DNA from 2 places in the Arthrobacter sp. MMS18-M83 genome. Region 1 is predicted to be linked to the other one. Evidence: predicted binding sites of a transcription regulator. Region 1 holds the regulator's gene; the other holds the start of a gene.
What was found. The regulator LexA, encoded in region 1, represses DNA repair genes until DNA is damaged. The targets are predictions, from matches to a motif close to TCGAACANNTGTTCGA.
Positions count from the first base shown of each region.

Region 2: a site for LexA is predicted at 1,378-1,393, ahead of OW521_RS04735 (LexA family protein). Genes of this name have one in related genera too.

Region 1 covers NZ_CP113343.1:795,933-803,976, forward strand. The annotation lists gene priA (bifunctional 1-(5-phosphoribosyl)-5-((5-phosphoribosylamino)methylideneamino)imidazole-4-carboxamide isomerase/phosphoribosylanthranilate isomerase PriA) at 1-611, opposite strand, end outside; gene OW521_RS03730 (hypothetical protein) at 641-799, opposite strand; gene hisH (imidazole glycerol phosphate synthase subunit HisH) at 801-1,544, opposite strand; gene hisB (imidazoleglycerol-phosphate dehydratase HisB) at 1,541-2,167, opposite strand; gene OW521_RS03745 (histidinol-phosphate transaminase) at 2,211-3,329, opposite strand; gene OW521_RS03750 (LysM peptidoglycan-binding domain-containing protein) at 3,421-3,780, opposite strand; gene lexA (transcriptional repressor LexA) at 4,148-4,897, shown strand; gene OW521_RS03760 (ATP-dependent DNA helicase) at 4,940-7,003, opposite strand; gene hflX (GTPase HflX) at 6,996-8,044, opposite strand, start outside.
Region 2 covers NZ_CP113343.1:992,011-1,000,054, reverse strand. The annotation lists gene istA (IS21 family transposase) at 1-788, opposite strand, end outside; gene OW521_RS04735 (LexA family protein) at 983-1,363, opposite strand; gene OW521_RS04730 (hypothetical protein) at 1,566-2,018, opposite strand; gene OW521_RS04725 (TetR/AcrR family transcriptional regulator) at 2,557-3,069, shown strand; gene OW521_RS04720 (ABC transporter ATP-binding protein) at 3,175-3,873, shown strand; gene OW521_RS04715 (ABC transporter permease) at 3,870-5,156, shown strand; gene OW521_RS04710 (ABC transporter ATP-binding protein) at 5,163-6,092, shown strand; gene OW521_RS04705 (ABC transporter permease) at 6,089-6,898, shown strand; gene OW521_RS04700 (hypothetical protein) at 6,915-7,685, shown strand; gene OW521_RS04695 (IS110 family transposase) at 7,773-8,044, opposite strand, start outside.

The DNA of each region.
Region 1 (8,044 bases):
CCGCCGGACGCAACCACCGGCTTGCCCGTCTTTTCCACCATCTGGCGCAAGAGTTCGACGTTGGGGCCCTGAAGCGTTCCGTCTTTCGTGACGTCGGTGACCACGTAGCGCGCGCAGCCGGCGTCCTCAAGGCGCGCCAGTACCTCCCAGAGATCTCCGCCTTCTTTGGTCCAGCCGCGGCCCGCGAGCGTTGTGCCGCGGACGTCGAGCCCGACGGCGATCTTGTCACCGAAGCGGTCGATGGCCCGGCGGGTCCATTCCGGGTTTTCCAAGGCGGCGGTACCGAGGTTCACACGGGCGACGCCGAGCTCCAGCGCACGCTCTAGGGATTCGTCGTCGCGCAGTCCGCCGGACAGCTCCACTTTGACGTTCAGCTGCGAGACGACCTCGCTGATGAGGTCAGCATTGTTGCCGCGGCCAAAAGCGGCGTCCAGGTCCACCATGTGCACCCACTCGGCGCCGGCGTTCTGCCAGTTCAGGGCTGCTTCCAGCGGGGTGCCGTAACTGGTCTCCGAGCCGGCTTCTCCCTGAAGGAGGCGGACGGCCTGGCCGTCCACGATGTCGACGGCGGGCAGGAGTTCCAGAACGGGCAGTTCGGAGGCGGTGGTCATTGAAGTCCTCGGTGTTGTGGGAACGGGCGTTAGTTGCCCGGCAAGGTGAAGAGGTAGGCCGCCAGCAGTGACAGACCGGCCAGGATATAGAACGAAATGGAGACCCAGGCAGGGCGTTTCTGCTGATGGAAGGAGATTCCTCCGCCCACCAGCAAACCGGCCAGGCCCATGAAAATGATTGACCACATGTCAGGCAGTTGTGCCCGTCTCGGGTGCCGGAGAGTGCGGACGCAGGCTTTCGACCCAGTTGCGCAGGAGGCGGGCTCCAGCGTCGCCGGACTTCTCCGGGTGGAATTGGGTGGCACACAAAGGACCGTTTTCCACGGCAGCGATGAACGGGGCGCCGTGTTCGGACCAAGTCACCTTCGGCGGTGCCATGCGGGGCTGGACGACGTCGAATTCCCACTTCTGCACGCCATAGGAGTGCACAAAGTAGAACCGTTCGTGCTCGACGCCGGCGAACAGCTTTGAGCCTTCCGGCACGTCCACGGTGTTCCAGCCCATGTGCGGGACAACGGGTGCAGGGAGGAGCTCCACCTTGCCGGGCCACTCGCCCATGCCTTCGGCCTCCGTTCCGTGCTCTACGCCCGCCTCGAACAGGACCTGGAGCCCAACGCAGATGCCTAGGACCGGCCGGCCGCCGGCAACGCGACGACCGATCATCCGGATGGCATCGACTGCTTTGAGTTCACGCATGACCGTCTCGAAAGCACCGACGCCCGGGACCAACAGGCCGTCGGCATTGAGGACGTCTTCAGGCTTGGCGCTCAGCGTGACATCCGCGCCGGCACGTTCAAGCGCCCGAACGGCAGAGCGGACATTTCCCGACCCGTAGTCCAGGACAGTTACTGTCGGCTTTCCCTCAGGCGAGACAATGCGGCTTGCAGCCTTCGGGTTCACGATGGCGCCATCCTTGAGGATCTGCCCACTCACAAGGCGCCCTTGGTGGACGGAATGCCTTCGACCCTGGGATCGGACTCGACGGCGGAACGGAGTGCACGTGCGAAGGCCTTGAACTGTGCCTCCACGATGTGGTGCGGGTCCCGGCCTGCCAAGACGTTCATGTGGAGGCAGATGCCGGCGTGCAGGGTGATCGCTTCAAAGACGTGGCGCGTCAGCGAACCGGTGAAGTGTCCGCCGATCAGGTGGTATTCCTGGCCAGCGGGCTCCCCGCTGTGGACCAGGTACGGACGTCCGGAAACGTCGACGACGGCGTGGGCCAGCGCTTCATCCAACGGAACGGTTGCCTCACCGAAGCGCCGGATGCCGGCCTTGTTGCCCAGCGCGGTGCGCAGCACCTCACCGAAGGTGATCGCAACGTCCTCCACCGTGTGGTGGGCGTCGATCTGGGTGTCCCCGGCGGCCTTGACGGTCATGTCGATGAGCGAATGCTTGCAGAGCGCCGTCAGCATGTGGTCGTAGAACGGCACCGTGGTGCTGATGTCCGAGACCCCGGTGCCGTCGAGATTGATTTCGACCAGGACGGAGGACTCACTGGTGGTGCGTTCCATGCGTGCTGTCCGGGCGGCCGCCGTGCTGGCGCCGTTTTCGCTCATTGAGATGTCCTTAGGAGGAAGGAGTGGTGGGACTGGTTCAAGTCTAGGCCGGTGCGGCGACTTGGCCGTCCAGCAAGGCTTCGAGCGCCTCGAGGAAAGCGGTGGTCTCCGGCTCGGTACCGGCCGTGACCCGGAGGTGGCCCGGTATGCCGACATCACGGATGAGGACTCCACGCTCCAGCAGGCCTTGCCACAAGGCGTGCGGATTCTTGAGCCCGCCGAAGAACACGTAGTTGGAATCCGAAGCGGCCGGCTTGAGCCCCATCCGGGTCAACTCGTTCACAATGCGGTCCCGCTGGATCTTGATGTCTTCGACGTCCGCCATGAGGGCCTCGCGGTGCCGCAGTGCGGCCAGCGCGGTTGCTTGGGTGATCGCCGAGAGGTGATACGGGAGGCGGACCAAGCGGATCGCGTCGGCAACCTCGGGGGCCGCCGCCATGTAGCCGATGCGGGCACCAGCGAGGGCGAAGGCTTTGCTCATGGTCCGGGAAACGATGAGACGCTCACGGCCGGGGAGAAGCGTCAACGCGCTCGGAGTGTTGTCGTGGGCGAACTCGTGGTACGCCTCGTCCACGATCACAATCGCCTGGCTTGCTTCTCCGGCCTCGTAGACGGCCTCCACGACGTCAAGGCCAAGCCCCGTGCCGGTGGGATTGTTCGGAGAACACAGGAACACGACGTTCGGCTGGATCTCGCGAACCTGCGCGGCGGCGGACGCTGCGTCAAGGCCGTAGTCTTCAGCCCGAACCCCGGCAATGTAGGCAGTGTCCGTCCCACTGGCGAGCAGGGGGTACATGGAGTATGTGGGCGGGAAGCCAAGAGCAGTGCGCCCAGGGCCGCCGAAGGCCTGGAGGATCTGTTGCAGAACCTCGTTGGAGCCGTTCGCCGCCCAGATGTTCTCGGCAGCCATTCCGTGGCCCAGGTACTCGGCGAGGGCCTCGCGCAATTCGGTGAACTCGCGGTCAGGGTAGCGGTTCAGTCCCGAAGCGGCCGCCGCCACGGCCTCGGTGATGGCCGCTTGGACATCCGCGGGCACGCCATGGGTGTTTTCATTGACGTTGAGCAAAATCGGCACATCAAGCTGCGGCGCGCCATAGGGGCTCAGGCCGCGCAGGTTGGTCCGGAGGGGAAGTCGGTCAAGTCGCTCAAGCTGGTCACTCACCATGACAGTTTAAGGTGCGGCGGCTGATGCCCTGAAACTGTGACGGCTAAGCGCCCGCTCAAAGGACCTCTTAGTGCGGTCAGAGTCGCGGTTAAGTGGCAGGAATGAACAGTTGCTGACCCGGCACGATGTGGCCGTCCTCCAAGTTGTTCAGTTGGATAATTTCGGCAACGACGTCGCGCGGATCCCGGGAAGGTGCGGCAGTTCCTGCAATCCCCCATAGGGACTGACCGGTTTGCACCGTGACGCTGATAGTGGAAGTGGGCTGCAGCTGGGCCGCCGAATCCGCAGCCTTGGCAGGCGAATTCAGGAATCCCGCCAGACTCAGCAGCGCTGCAACCAAGAGCATTCCTGGAACACCGAAGAAGACCATGCGGCCCCGGCGGGTCAAGCGAAGCCGGCCCGGTGCCGTACGGCGGCCGGATGGGTGGTTGATGGTGATAGCGGACATGAGCTGAGCCCTTCTGAACAATGCCGCGTTCCAGAACCTCTGGAGTGCGGCTGCTAATTCTTGCCTTCAGTCAGTGCTAACAGGGCGGCTGTTCGTTCATGTCTTCGAACGATTCGAACGAACACCCGGACCAGCTGCACTTTTATAGAACACATATTCGAACCTTGCTATGACATTTTTAGCACTTATCAACGAACGATGTCGAGACTCGCTAGAACAAATGTTTGATAAACGCCTGTGCCTGCCCTACGTTTGAGTGAAGAAACAAGCACTGAATCAGTGCAACAGGAGGGTCTGACATTTCAGGCCAACAGTCCCGGCAAGCGCCTCAGCGCAGATCGGGCGGAACGGAAGGGCGTTGGCGAACATGGCAGCGAAAGCCACTGGCAGCGGATCGGCCTCACCGCGGAGCCCTCAGCCGCAGAAGGCTCCCAAGAGCCTGACCGTCCGCCAAAAGAAGATCCTGGAGACCATCCAGCGTTCAGTGAACGATCACGGCTACCCGCCGTCAATGCGCGAAATCGGGGACACTGTTGGCCTGGCCAGCTTGTCCAGCGTCACGCACCAGTTGTCGCAGCTCGAAAAGCTCGGCTATCTTCGTCGCGATCCCAAGCGTCCGCGGGCGATGGAAGTCCTCATGCCATTGACCTTGGATGGCGGCTCTGTCATACCGGGCGTTGACGCGCCGTCGAAACTCCGCAGCGCCGGCGGCTTGGCCGTCACTGAGCTTGCCAGTGCCAGCGATACGGCCATGGTGCCGCTCGTTGGCCGCATCGCCGCTGGTGGACCCATCCTGGCGGATCAGACAGTTGAGGACGTCCTGCCGCTGCCCCGCCAGTTGGTAGGCCATGGCGAGCTCTTCATGCTGAAGGTCGCCGGTGATTCCATGATCGACGCCGCCATCTGCGACGGAGACTGGGTAGTAGTACGGCGCCAGAATGATGCCATCAACGGCGACATCGTGGCAGCTCTCCTAGACGACGAAGCCACCGTCAAGACCTTCCGGCAGCGTGACGGCCACACGTGGCTGCTCCCCCAGAACACTCAGTACGAACCCATTTTGGGCGACCATGCCACGATCATGGGCAAAGTCGTCTCGGTGCTGCGCTCACTTTAGGACGCGCCCGCTTAGGACGCGTCCGCTTCCAGGACATCCGATTCAGGCCTTGGCTGACTCGGCGTAAAGCCGTTCGAGCGCGCCGCGCACAACAGTGCGGTCCGTGGTGGCCCAGAAGGGTGGCAAGGCTGCCCGGAGGAAGTTGCCGTAACGCTCGGTCGAAAGGCGTGAATCAAGTACTGCCACCACGCCTTTGTCACCGTTCGAACGGATGAGACGGCCAGCGCCCTGGGCAAGCCGGATGGCCGCGTGCGTGGCAGACACCGCCATGAAACCATTGCCCCCGGCCTGCGCTACGGCGCGGGACCGTGCTGTCATCAGGGGATCGTCCGGACGCGGGAACGGGATCCGGTCAATGACCACCAACCGGCATGAACCGCCCGGAACGTCCACGCCTTGCCAAAGAGACATGGTGCCGAACAGGCAGGTGTCATCTTCGTCGGCAAACTGCCTCACCAACGCGGCCATGGTCGACTCACCCTGGCACAGGATCTCGACGTCCAAGCGTGACCGCATCGCCTCCGCGGCTTCCTCCGCTGCACGTCGGGAAGAAAAGAGGCACAAGGCTCCGCCGTGGGAGGCCTTGATGAGCTCTTCAAGTTCGTCAAGTGCCTCGGGCGAGGTCCCGCGTCCGGGCTTAGGCAGGTGCCTGGCAACGTACAGCATGCCCTGCTTGGGGTAATCGAACGGCGAGCCGACGTCCACGCCAGTCCAGCTCGGAGCGCCTTGCCCGGTCAGTCCCAGTCCTCCCGCGGTGGCCTCGAAAGCGGAACCGATAGCCAAGGTGGCTGAGGTCAACACCACGGTATGGCCCGCGAAGAGCCCTTCCCGGAGCCGTCCTGCCACGCTGAGGGGAGCGATGTTAATGAGCACAGGCGAATCCTCGTCAGGCGCCGTGTATCCCTGCTGCGGATCAAAGGTACTGTTCCGGGATAGCCAAACGACTTCCTTGTTTTCCTTGGCGGAGAGCAGCCGTTCGCAGAGTTCAAGGATCAACATCAGCCGTGAGCGCGCGAGCTGGCGTCCGCCGTCCACCGCGTTGGACGAATCCCCCTTCGAATCGGAAATCGCCGCCCGGCAGGCTTCCCGGAGCTGGTCCACGCAATCAAGCTGTTCGTCGTTGAGCCCGTTGGGCAGGAGCCCGGAAGGCGCGCCGGCAATTGCAAGCTCTAGGCGGTCTGCTGCGGCGTTCAATGCGTCCACGGTGATGGCGGTGTGTTTGCGGGCGCTGGAGGCGGCAGCATGGATCATTGCCACCGACAGCTGCCCCGAAACGGCACCCGTGACGCGGTCCTGGAGCTCGTGGGCCTCGTCGACCACCACGACGTCGTACTCGGGCAGCACGGCCAGGCCTTCGAAAGCACTGACGGCGAGCATCGCGTGGTTGGTGACTACGACGTCGGACTCCGCGGCGCGGTGGCGGGCCAGCTCGCTGAAGCACTCCTCCGCCATCGGACACTTTTGCGCCCCAAGGCACTCCATGGACGTGACGGACACCTGGCGCCAGGCCCGGTCCGTCACGCCCGGCATGAGCTCGTCGCGATCCCCGGTCGTGGTCTTCCCGGCCCACTCCCGCAGCCTCAGCACTTCCTTGCCGAGCTGAGACGGGGGGCCGCCGATCGCGGCCGCGAGATGGGGAACGCTGGTGTCCTCGCCGAGGGAGAACAATTGCCCTTCGGCAGGTTCCTCGCTGGGAAATCCGCCCTCCAACTTGTGCTTGCACACATAGTTGGCCCTGCCCTTGACCAACGCGATGCTGACCGGCCGCTCCAGCTCTGGATTGATGGTTTCCAGGAGCCGCGGCAGGTCCCGGCCCACGATCTGCGTCTGGAGGGCGAGGGTGGCCGTGGACACGAGCGCGGGCTTGTTGCTCTCCATCGCGTGCGCGATCAAGGGAATCAAGTACGCGAGGGACTTGCCTGTGCCCGTTCCCGCCTGCACTAGAAGGTGTTCACCGGTCTCGATCGCCCGTGCCACGTGTTTGGCCATCTGGTGCTGGCCCGTACGGTTTTGGCCGCCCATACCGGCGACGGCTTTGTCCAGGAGTTCAAGGGCGGTCCGTTCACGCACGGTTTCGCCGCGTTCCCCTGCTTCCGGATCAACCATTGCTGACGAACGACTCCAACTCGGCGGCCAGGTTCTCATGGACCATGGCCACCACTCGGGTGCCTTCTTCCTCGTGCTCAAGGCTCAGGATTTCGGCATCGGTGTTGTGCAGCTTGTTGATGAGTTCCCCACGGTTATACGGAATCAGAACCTCAAGGCGCACACCGGGACGCGGAATGGCCGTGCTAATGGCGCCAAGAAGCTCGGCGATGCCCTGTCCTGTGCGGGTAGACACCACCACATGGCGTGGCTCTTTCTGCTTGAGCCTCTCGACAACGAAGGGATCGGCGACGTCTGCCTTGTTCAAGACGATGATTTCCGGGATTTTCCGGGCATCCACTTCGCTGAAGACCGTCCGGACGGCCGCGATCTGGCCCTCCGGATCCGGGTGCGAGGCGTCCACGACATGGAGGATCAGATCGGCCTCCGCTACCTCTTCCAGCGTGGAGCGGAACGCCTCCACGAGCTGGGTGGGCATCGAACGCACGAAGCCCACCGTGTCCGATAGCGTGTAGCCGATCCCGTCCGGGGTCTGGGCTTTGCGGACCGTTGGATCCAGCGTGGCGAACAGGGCGTTCTCCACGAGGACGCCCGCGTCCGTCAGGCGGTTGAGGAGGGAGGACTTTCCCGCGTTCGTGTAGCCGGCAATGGCGACCGAAGGAACGGCATTACGACGGCGGTTGGCCCGCTTGGTCTCACGGGCCGGCTTCATCGCGGCGATTTCACGCCGCAGCTTGGCCATCCGAGTGCGGATTCGACGACGGTCCAGTTCGATCTTGGTTTCACCGGGACCTCGCGAACCCATACCTGCTCCGGCACCGCCCACCTGGCCACCGGCCTGGCGGGACATGGAATCGCCCCAACCACGCAGGCGCGGCAACAGGTATTCCAGCTGCGCCAGTTCGACTTGGGCCTTGCCCTCGCGGCTCTTCGCATGCTGCGCGAAAATATCGAGGATCAACGTGGTGCGGTCCACCACCTTGACCTTGACGATGTCCTCCAGGCCGCGCCGCTGGGACGGCGCCAATTCGGCGTCGACCA
Region 2 (8,044 bases), 200 kb from region 1:
GCCTCCAGCTCGGCGAAGGACCGGTACTCGGGCAGCAGGTTCGTCTCTTTGGGGACGAGGTCGGCTTTGGCGATCTTGACCGCGTTCTCGACCCCGCCCTTGGAGGCCGGGTCGGCCGGGATGCACGTCTGCATGGACGTCGAATAGTGCCTGGAAAACGCCACGATCTGCGCGTTCCGCACGGGGATTCCGGCGACGTGCTCGATCGTGACCGTCTTCTCGTTGTCAGTCAAAATGTAGGTCGGGATCCCGCCGATCAGCCTAAACGTCCGGTCCAGGGCGGCGAAGACGCTCGGCATGGTCTTGTCCCGCAAGGCGATCACGATCCGGAACCGCGAGAAGGCCAGCCAAGCGACGAACAACACGGTCTTCACACCGTCAACCACGGGGCCATCCCCGTAGTCGAACTGGAGCCATAGACCCGGCTCCGGCGTCCAGGGCCGGTGCACGCGCACGTTCCGGGCCCGGTATTTGGCCTTCAGTTCAGCCAGCGTTGTCCTGGTTGTCCGCTCACACCCGGTGAACCCTAGAGCGAGGAGCTTCTCATGCACGACATCACCGCGGATCTTCCCACGGGACTGCTCGACCCAGGAGATCATCTGCGGCAGGAACGGGTCGGTCATCCGGCCGCGGTGCCGGGCCACCGGCGCCTGCGCGCCTTCCTGACGGGCCTTCACATAAGAGCGCACCGTATTGTGTGAAACGCCGCAGATCTTCGCGGCATCCCGGTAGGACCGGGTCAAATCGTAAGCAGCTAAAATTTCCATGAACTCTCCTGGAGACTTCATAACGAGCCCCTTCCTTCCCGCAACGGGTGAAATACACGATTGGCATCGCCATTTCACCGCGGAAGGAAGGGGCTCTCCCCGTAACGACACGAGGAATGGACAAGGGGGAATCCCGGCACGCCAAGCCACCCGTAGTGGCCGACTGCTGTTCAAAAATGCTTGCCGCCGCTGGTCAAAACCACTGCCGCGAACGGTCAATCAGTTTTGCCGTCTCCGGTCAGTTTAAAGTTGCCGCTTACAAGCACCACCCCGGCCGGGGTGATCCGCAGCCGCTTGATCGTCAGCTCCCCGTCCAGAACCGCGACGACCACGGACCCGTCCACCGGTTCCAGAGCACGGTTCACGATCAGCTCATCGCCGTCGCTGATCCCGGCGCCTTCCATCGACTCCCCGCACACCCGCACCACATAGGTGCTGGTGATGTCCTTGATCAGATGCTCGTTCAGGTCGATCCGGCCATCAAAGTAGTCCTGCGCCGGCGACGGGAACCCCGCCGCAACCGGCACCGGAGAGACCAGTACCGACAACAACGACACACCCGCCTCTATCACGCGGGGACCGACAATAACGCCCACAACACACCTTTTATTCGAATATATGTTCGATTCATTCAGTGTAGCCCCTGGCCCGGACATTCAAGGCACCTGCGTTCCCGCTCGGCCCCGGCACGGGGCGGGTTGTGCACAATGGGGACAGCTTTGAGCTGCGCGGAGGGCTCCACCTGACCCCAATGGGCACAACCCGGACAACGCGACTTAGGCTGGCCGCCGGTTGTGGTCAGCGCTTCAGGAACAGCGGGGGATAGTCCCCATTCCGGGAATGGCGTACGTGGTCCCAGCCCAGGGACTGCCAGAACGCGTCCTCGCTTTCAGGCGGCCTGGCGAACACGAGACGGCCGGGATGCTGCCGGCGCAGCAGCTCGATGGCCTGTGTGCCAAAACCTTGGCGGCGGCGGCCTTCGGCGACTTCCATGAAATCAATCTCCAGACCTTCCGCCGCTTCCGGGACGCCGTAGCCGGGATCCACGTCCGGGTGATCGACGACGATCAGGCGGACGACTTCCTCCCCGGCCCTGGTGAAGGTGTAGAACAGGTCCGAGGGGGAGGCAACGATGACTTCGTTCGCCTGCCAGCAGGCCTGCGTGAAGTCCTCCGATGCCTCAAACGGCGAGAGCACCGAATGCCCGCGCGGTACCGGCCAGACCTGCCTGATCACCAGTTCATCGCTCACACCATCAATCTAGGCCCGCGCGCTCAAGGCATGCTCGCAGGGCTCGCACCCGTTCGGGCGTCCGCTGGCGCGGCCGGCTGTTGGGTCCAGCGCTGTCCGTCGCAGGGCTCCGGCCCGCCCTGGCCCTGTCTTGTCTACGACGATGCTCCTATAGTCGTCAAACTGGTTTATTGCGGGGGGTTCTCACTCGTATTGGGGCCTGCATCCGTCAGTTTTTTGAGGTCACGCGTGTTGCCTAAGGGAACGCATTCGAAGGGAGTGCCGGATCTCGTCGAGAGGTACGCCGCCGTCCCTGAGTCTGCTCTTCAGTTTGGCATGCTATGTTCCTTTTTACTGAACGAGAACGTTCAGTAAAAGCGGTCTTGGCGATTTGAACGGAACACATTTTGGAGGAGCGCGAAGGGTCGCGACCGGAAGGCCGGGACACTGTTACCGCCGGCCGGAAGCTGCGGGGGCGCCCACGAGAGGGCAGGGTGGATGCTGCGGTTCTTGCCGCAGCGGCAGAGCTGTTGGGGAAGCCGGGTTCGCGCGCCTGACGATGGAGCTGGTTGCGGCCCGTGCCGGAGTGAGCAAAGCCAGCGTGTATCTTCGTTGGCCGAACAAGACAGCCCTGGTCGCTGATGCGATCGGGTTCCGCGCCAGTCCGGTACCGGAACTGCCGGACCATGGCTCGCTCCCTGCCGACATGCGAAGATTCCTCGAGGATCTGGTCCGCAGCCGGGGCGCGGCGAGCCGGGCGGTGTCGGCCCTCAGCGGGGAAATTGCCAGCAATCCCGACCTGCGCAAGGCGTGGCGGGCAAAGGTCTCCGGGGAGCTCACAGTGTCCCTGCGGCGCCTCATTCAGCGTGCCGTGGATCGGGGCGAACTGCCCACCAGCACCGACGTGGACCTGCTGGCGATGCTGCCGTTGGCTTTGTTGCAGTTCCAGCGGTTCGAGGACAACGCGGTTCCGGGGGGAGATTTCTTCGAGCGGATCGTCGCCCAGTTCTACACGCCGGACTCGGGGTCTGATTCTTCCGGCGACCAGCCGCTGTCGGGAGATAGCGGGTGAAGTATCTCCGTTCTGGTTTATTCAGCGTCCTCCGCTTGGCTGGGGCGGCCGGCCTCCGTCTAATCTCTGCGCCACAACCAACACGACCTACCGATTGGAACCCGCATGCCCGTACCTATTCTCACTGCACGCGAGCTGACGAAGACCTACGGACGAGGACCTGACCGCTTCGACGCCCTCAAAGGTGTCTCCTTGGACATCCATCACGGCGAATCCGTGGCGATCGTCGGCAAAAGCGGATCGGGCAAATCCACGCTCATGCACCTTCTCGCCCTTCTGGACACCCCCGGGGGCGGCACGATCACGGTGGACGGCACGGAGGCCCGGAGCCTGAACGGGCGCAAACTCAACGGGCTGCGCAACGCGATGTTCGGATTCGTCTTCCAGCAGTTCTTCCTCAACCCAGCCGCGAGCGTGCTCGAAAACGTGGTGCTGCCCCTGAAAATTGCAGGGGTGAGCGCCAGGGAACGGCGCCGCCGGGGCATGGAAGTCCTGGAGCAGCTCCAATTGGCGGACAAGGCACGGAACAAGGCCGCGAATCTTTCCGGCGGACAGAAGCAGCGGGTGGTGATTGCCCGCGCCTTGGTGAACAAGCCCCAGGTCCTTTTCGCGGACGAACCCACAGGAAACCTCGACACCGCCACGGGGCGGATTGTGGAAGACATCCTGTTCGACTTGAACCAGAACCACGGCATCACCCTGATCGTCGTGACGCACGACCATGACCTGGCGGAGCGTTTCCAGCGCCGCCTGTACATCCGGGACGGCCTGCTGATCACCACCGACGAGGAGCACGCGGCATGAAACCGCTCGAGATATTGAACACCGCCATCGTGAACAGCTTCCGCAGCAAACTGCGCACTACCCTGACCGTCCTGGCGATCTTCGTCGGCGCATTCACCCTGACCATCACCAACGGGCTGGGCACAGGAATCTCGAACTATATCGATTCCCAGCTCGCGGCCGCCGGACCAGGCAACGCCTTCACGGTCAGCAAAACCGATACCAGCAGCAACCCGGGTAGCGGACCCAAGAAATACGATCCGACCATCAAGCGTGTGGCCGCCGGTGGCAGGCCCGGTTCCTCACAGCTCACCATGGACCAGAACGACCTGGATAAAATCGGCGCGATTTCCGGGATCACGGGCGTCGCCCCCGTCACCCGGATCAACCCGGACTACATCCAGTGGAGCAGTCACGACGAATACCAGCTCTCCGTCAGCACCCTCGCCGGCGCCCAGCCCCAGCTCGCCTCCGGCACCAGCCTGGACGAGGCCAGCAGCCAAGCCCAGCTGCTCCTGCCCATCGGCTACATCGGCCCGCTCGGTTTCGCCGACAACAACCAGGCGATCGGCCAGGACGTGACCATCGGCATCACCGACGCAACCGGCGCTATGCATACAGTGGCCGGCCACGTCACCGGCGTTGAGCAAGACAGCCTGCTCAGCAGCTCAGGGATAGCGGTGAACAAATCACTCTCCACCGCCCTGACGCAGGCACAGGCCAGCGGCGCCCCCTCCACGGCTACCAGCGCATGGACGAACGCAACGGCGACCTTCGCCCCTTCGTCACCGGCCCAGGTGAACGAAATGAAATCCAACCTTTCCGCGGCCGGTTACACCGCCCAGACCCTCGATGACCGGATCGGCACCGTCAAGACCGTGATCAATGGAATCATTGGGGTCCTGGACGCCTTCGCCGTCATCGCCCTCCTGGCCGCAGGATTCGGCATCGTCAACACGCTGCTCATGTCCGTCCAAGAACGCACCCGGGAGATCGGCCTCATGAAAGCCATGGGCATGGGCAGCGGTTCCGTGTTCGCGCTCTTCAGCACTGAAGCGGCGTTCATCGGGTTGCTCGGAAGCCTGATCGGTTCAGCCGCAGCCATCGGCCTGGGCACAGCAGTCAGCGGCGCCCTCGCCCGCGGCCCGCTCAGTGACCTCGCCGGCCTCCACATCCTGGCCTTTGCACCAGGCCCGGTCGCCGCCGTCGTCCTCCTCGTCATGGCCATCGCTTTCATCGCAGGAACATGGCCGGCGTGGCGGGCGGCACGCCAAAACCCCATCGATTCGCTGCGCTACGAGTAGGCAGCCATGGCCCTTTCCTCTGATCCCGCAAGGGGTTTCGCCATTGAAACCCACGGCCTGAGCAAGCATTTTGGTGCGCATGCCGCAGTCGATGACCTGTCTATCCGTGTGCCTGTCGGATCCATCGCGGGTTTTATCGGTCCCAACGGAGCAGGCAAGACGACCACCATCCGCCTGCTCCTGGGACTGGTACGACCCAACGCGGGCAGTGCCACGATTCTGGGCCACCCCCTCACCGGGCCCGAACGCTACCTGCCGCGCATCGGAGCGCTCACCGAGGCGCCCGCGTTCTATCCAGGCCTCTCCGGGCGAACCAATCTGGAGGTGCTCGCCCGGCTTGGTGGCCTTCCCGGTTCCCGCGTGAGCGACGTGCTGGAGGTGGTGGGCTTTTCCGATCGGGCGCGTGATCGGGTCGGAACCTATTCGCTGGGCATGAAACAGCGTCTTGGGTTGGCGATGGCACTGTTGCCGGATCCGGAGCTGCTCATTCTCGACGAACCAGCCAATGGCCTCGATCCCCTGGGCATCATCGAGATGCGTGAGCTGCTGCGCCGCCTGGCCGCGCAGGGGAAGACCATCCTGCTTAGCAGCCACCTGCTCGGAGAGCTGGAACAGGTCGCGGACTGGTTGATCCTGCTCAATCAGGGGAAGGTCCTGTTTTGTGGCCCGGCCCGCGAGCTGCTGGCCCATCGGGTCGACGTGATGGTCGAAGCTGACGACGCGGTGCAGTTGGATGTGGTGGCCAGGATCGTGGCCGAGGCCGGCTATGCGGTCACACGGGAGGATCACGCCCTTCGCATCGCCTGTCCCGCCCGGTTTGCCGAGACTTTGGGCCGGCGCGCCAAGGAAGCCGGCGTCCCGGACTTGATAATCCGGGTAAAAGAAGCCAGCCTCGAAAAATTGTTCCTTGCTTTGGTGAAAGGAGACCGCTCGTGATTTCAGTGATACGCGCTTTCCTCAGCGAAGTGCTCAAACTTCGGCGCAGGAGCGTCCTGGCCGGGGCCGTGGTAATGCTGGCGTTGAGTACCTTCATCGCGTACTTGACCTTCCACCAGATCGCCTCCGGAGCCACCGGCAAAGAAATGACGGGCCTCATCGCGGCATTCGATACCCCGCAAGGATTGGTCTCCATCATCGGTCAGGCCCGCTCTGTGATCATTGCCATCGCGCTGGTGATGGTGACCGCCAATCTCGCCGCGGAATGGTCACAGGGGACACTGCGCAACCTGCTCGTGCGCGAGCCGCGCCGCCTGCGGTGGCTGGCAGGCAAAATGCTGGCGCTGGTTCTCTTCGTGCTGCTCTCGATGCTGCTCACCCTGCTCATCAGCGGCACGTTCATCCTCATCCTTGCCCAAGGACAAGGCATCCAGACGACCCCCTGGACCTCAGCGGAGGGAATACGCGTCTTCCTCGCGTTTGTCGGCAACGAGGTGCTGTGCCTCATCGGGGTCTGCGCCCTGGGCATGGTCATCGCAGTGCTCACTCGTTCGGTCGCGGCCGCCGTCGGGATCGCATTGGCGTACATGCTGGTCGTCGAAGGGATCATCGCGGTGGTTTTGCCACAGGTGACCCAGTGGTTCCCCGGCCGGGTGTTCAACACCATCGTGGGGGCGGCCGTGCCCCTGGTGGGTCCGACGCCACCCCAAGGTTATCCAGCGGCCCTCGCCGCCGCCCTCCTGTGGATTGTCGGCTTCGTCCTGGCCAGCGCCTCTGTGTTCCCACGCCAGGATGTCAAGGCCTGACAGGAGGGAGCGGGGGATGTCCGCACAGCAACCTGAACAGAACCCGGATGTGAGCCAGGATGGACAGCTCTGCCAGTTCGGGGCGGACAAACACGGGGTGGGAGTTGAGCCCACTGGCGTCGCCGGCAACGAGCGCCTGACCGCCCTGGCAGGGGCTGTGGTGTTGGTGTTGTCGGTGGCCGAGGTCGCCACCGTTCCGACGCTGGGCAGCCTGATGGTGGCGCACTTCTTCGTCGGCGTGCTCCTGGCAGGTCCGGTCGTGGCCAAGACCGCAAGCACCGGCTGGCGATTCATTCGCTACTACACCAGGGATCCCGCATACCGCCGCAAGGGCCCGCCCCGGCCGTTGCTGCGCATGATAGCTCCATTGCTCGTTGCCTCCACGCTCACGCTGATCGGCACTGGTATCGCCTTGGCAATCACCGGACCTGCCCCCGACATACTGATGCGGATGCACATTGTCAGCTTCTTGGTCTGGCTCGCCACTCTCGCAGTGCATGTCGTTGCCTACGTACGCCGTGTCCCGGCACTGATAGCCCAGGACTGGCACCAGCGCATCCGCCGGCAGAAGCAAGAGAACGCGCCCGCATCCGAGCCACCGAGACGCCGGATGCGGCTGGCTGTCAACGTAGCGGTGCTCGTGCCGGCCGCGATCGCTGCGGTGGTGCTTCTCCCCAACGCCGCACCGTGGGCAGGGTGGCCTGGTCAGCCCGTAACAGGACCCGGAGTCCTTGCGGTCGCCGTGAGCATCGGGACGGCGGTCGCCGTGATCGTCAAACGCCGTTAGAACAGAGGAGAAGACAGGAAGCATGTCCGCGGGGCACGGCGGCGGAACAGGTAAGGGCTTCTGAGGTGGCTCTGCGTTCCCTGCTCATCATGGAAGACGGCGGCCCGCCTGATCGACGGACGCTAAGCTTACGCCCCCAGGTGGCGTAAAGACCGGCTCGATACCCCCTCTTTTACGCTGGCCTGTCAACCATTGGCGGTAGGTTCTCGCGAGGTCATCATTACGGATGTGTCCGCGTTCCAGACGCGAAAGGATGGATACCCATTGGCCGAGTTCGCCGGCTACGGTCGCGATGGTCAGGCCGAGCTCGGTCCGAATGCGGCGGAGGTCGGAGTTGTCTGGTGCGGGCCAGGGGTTGG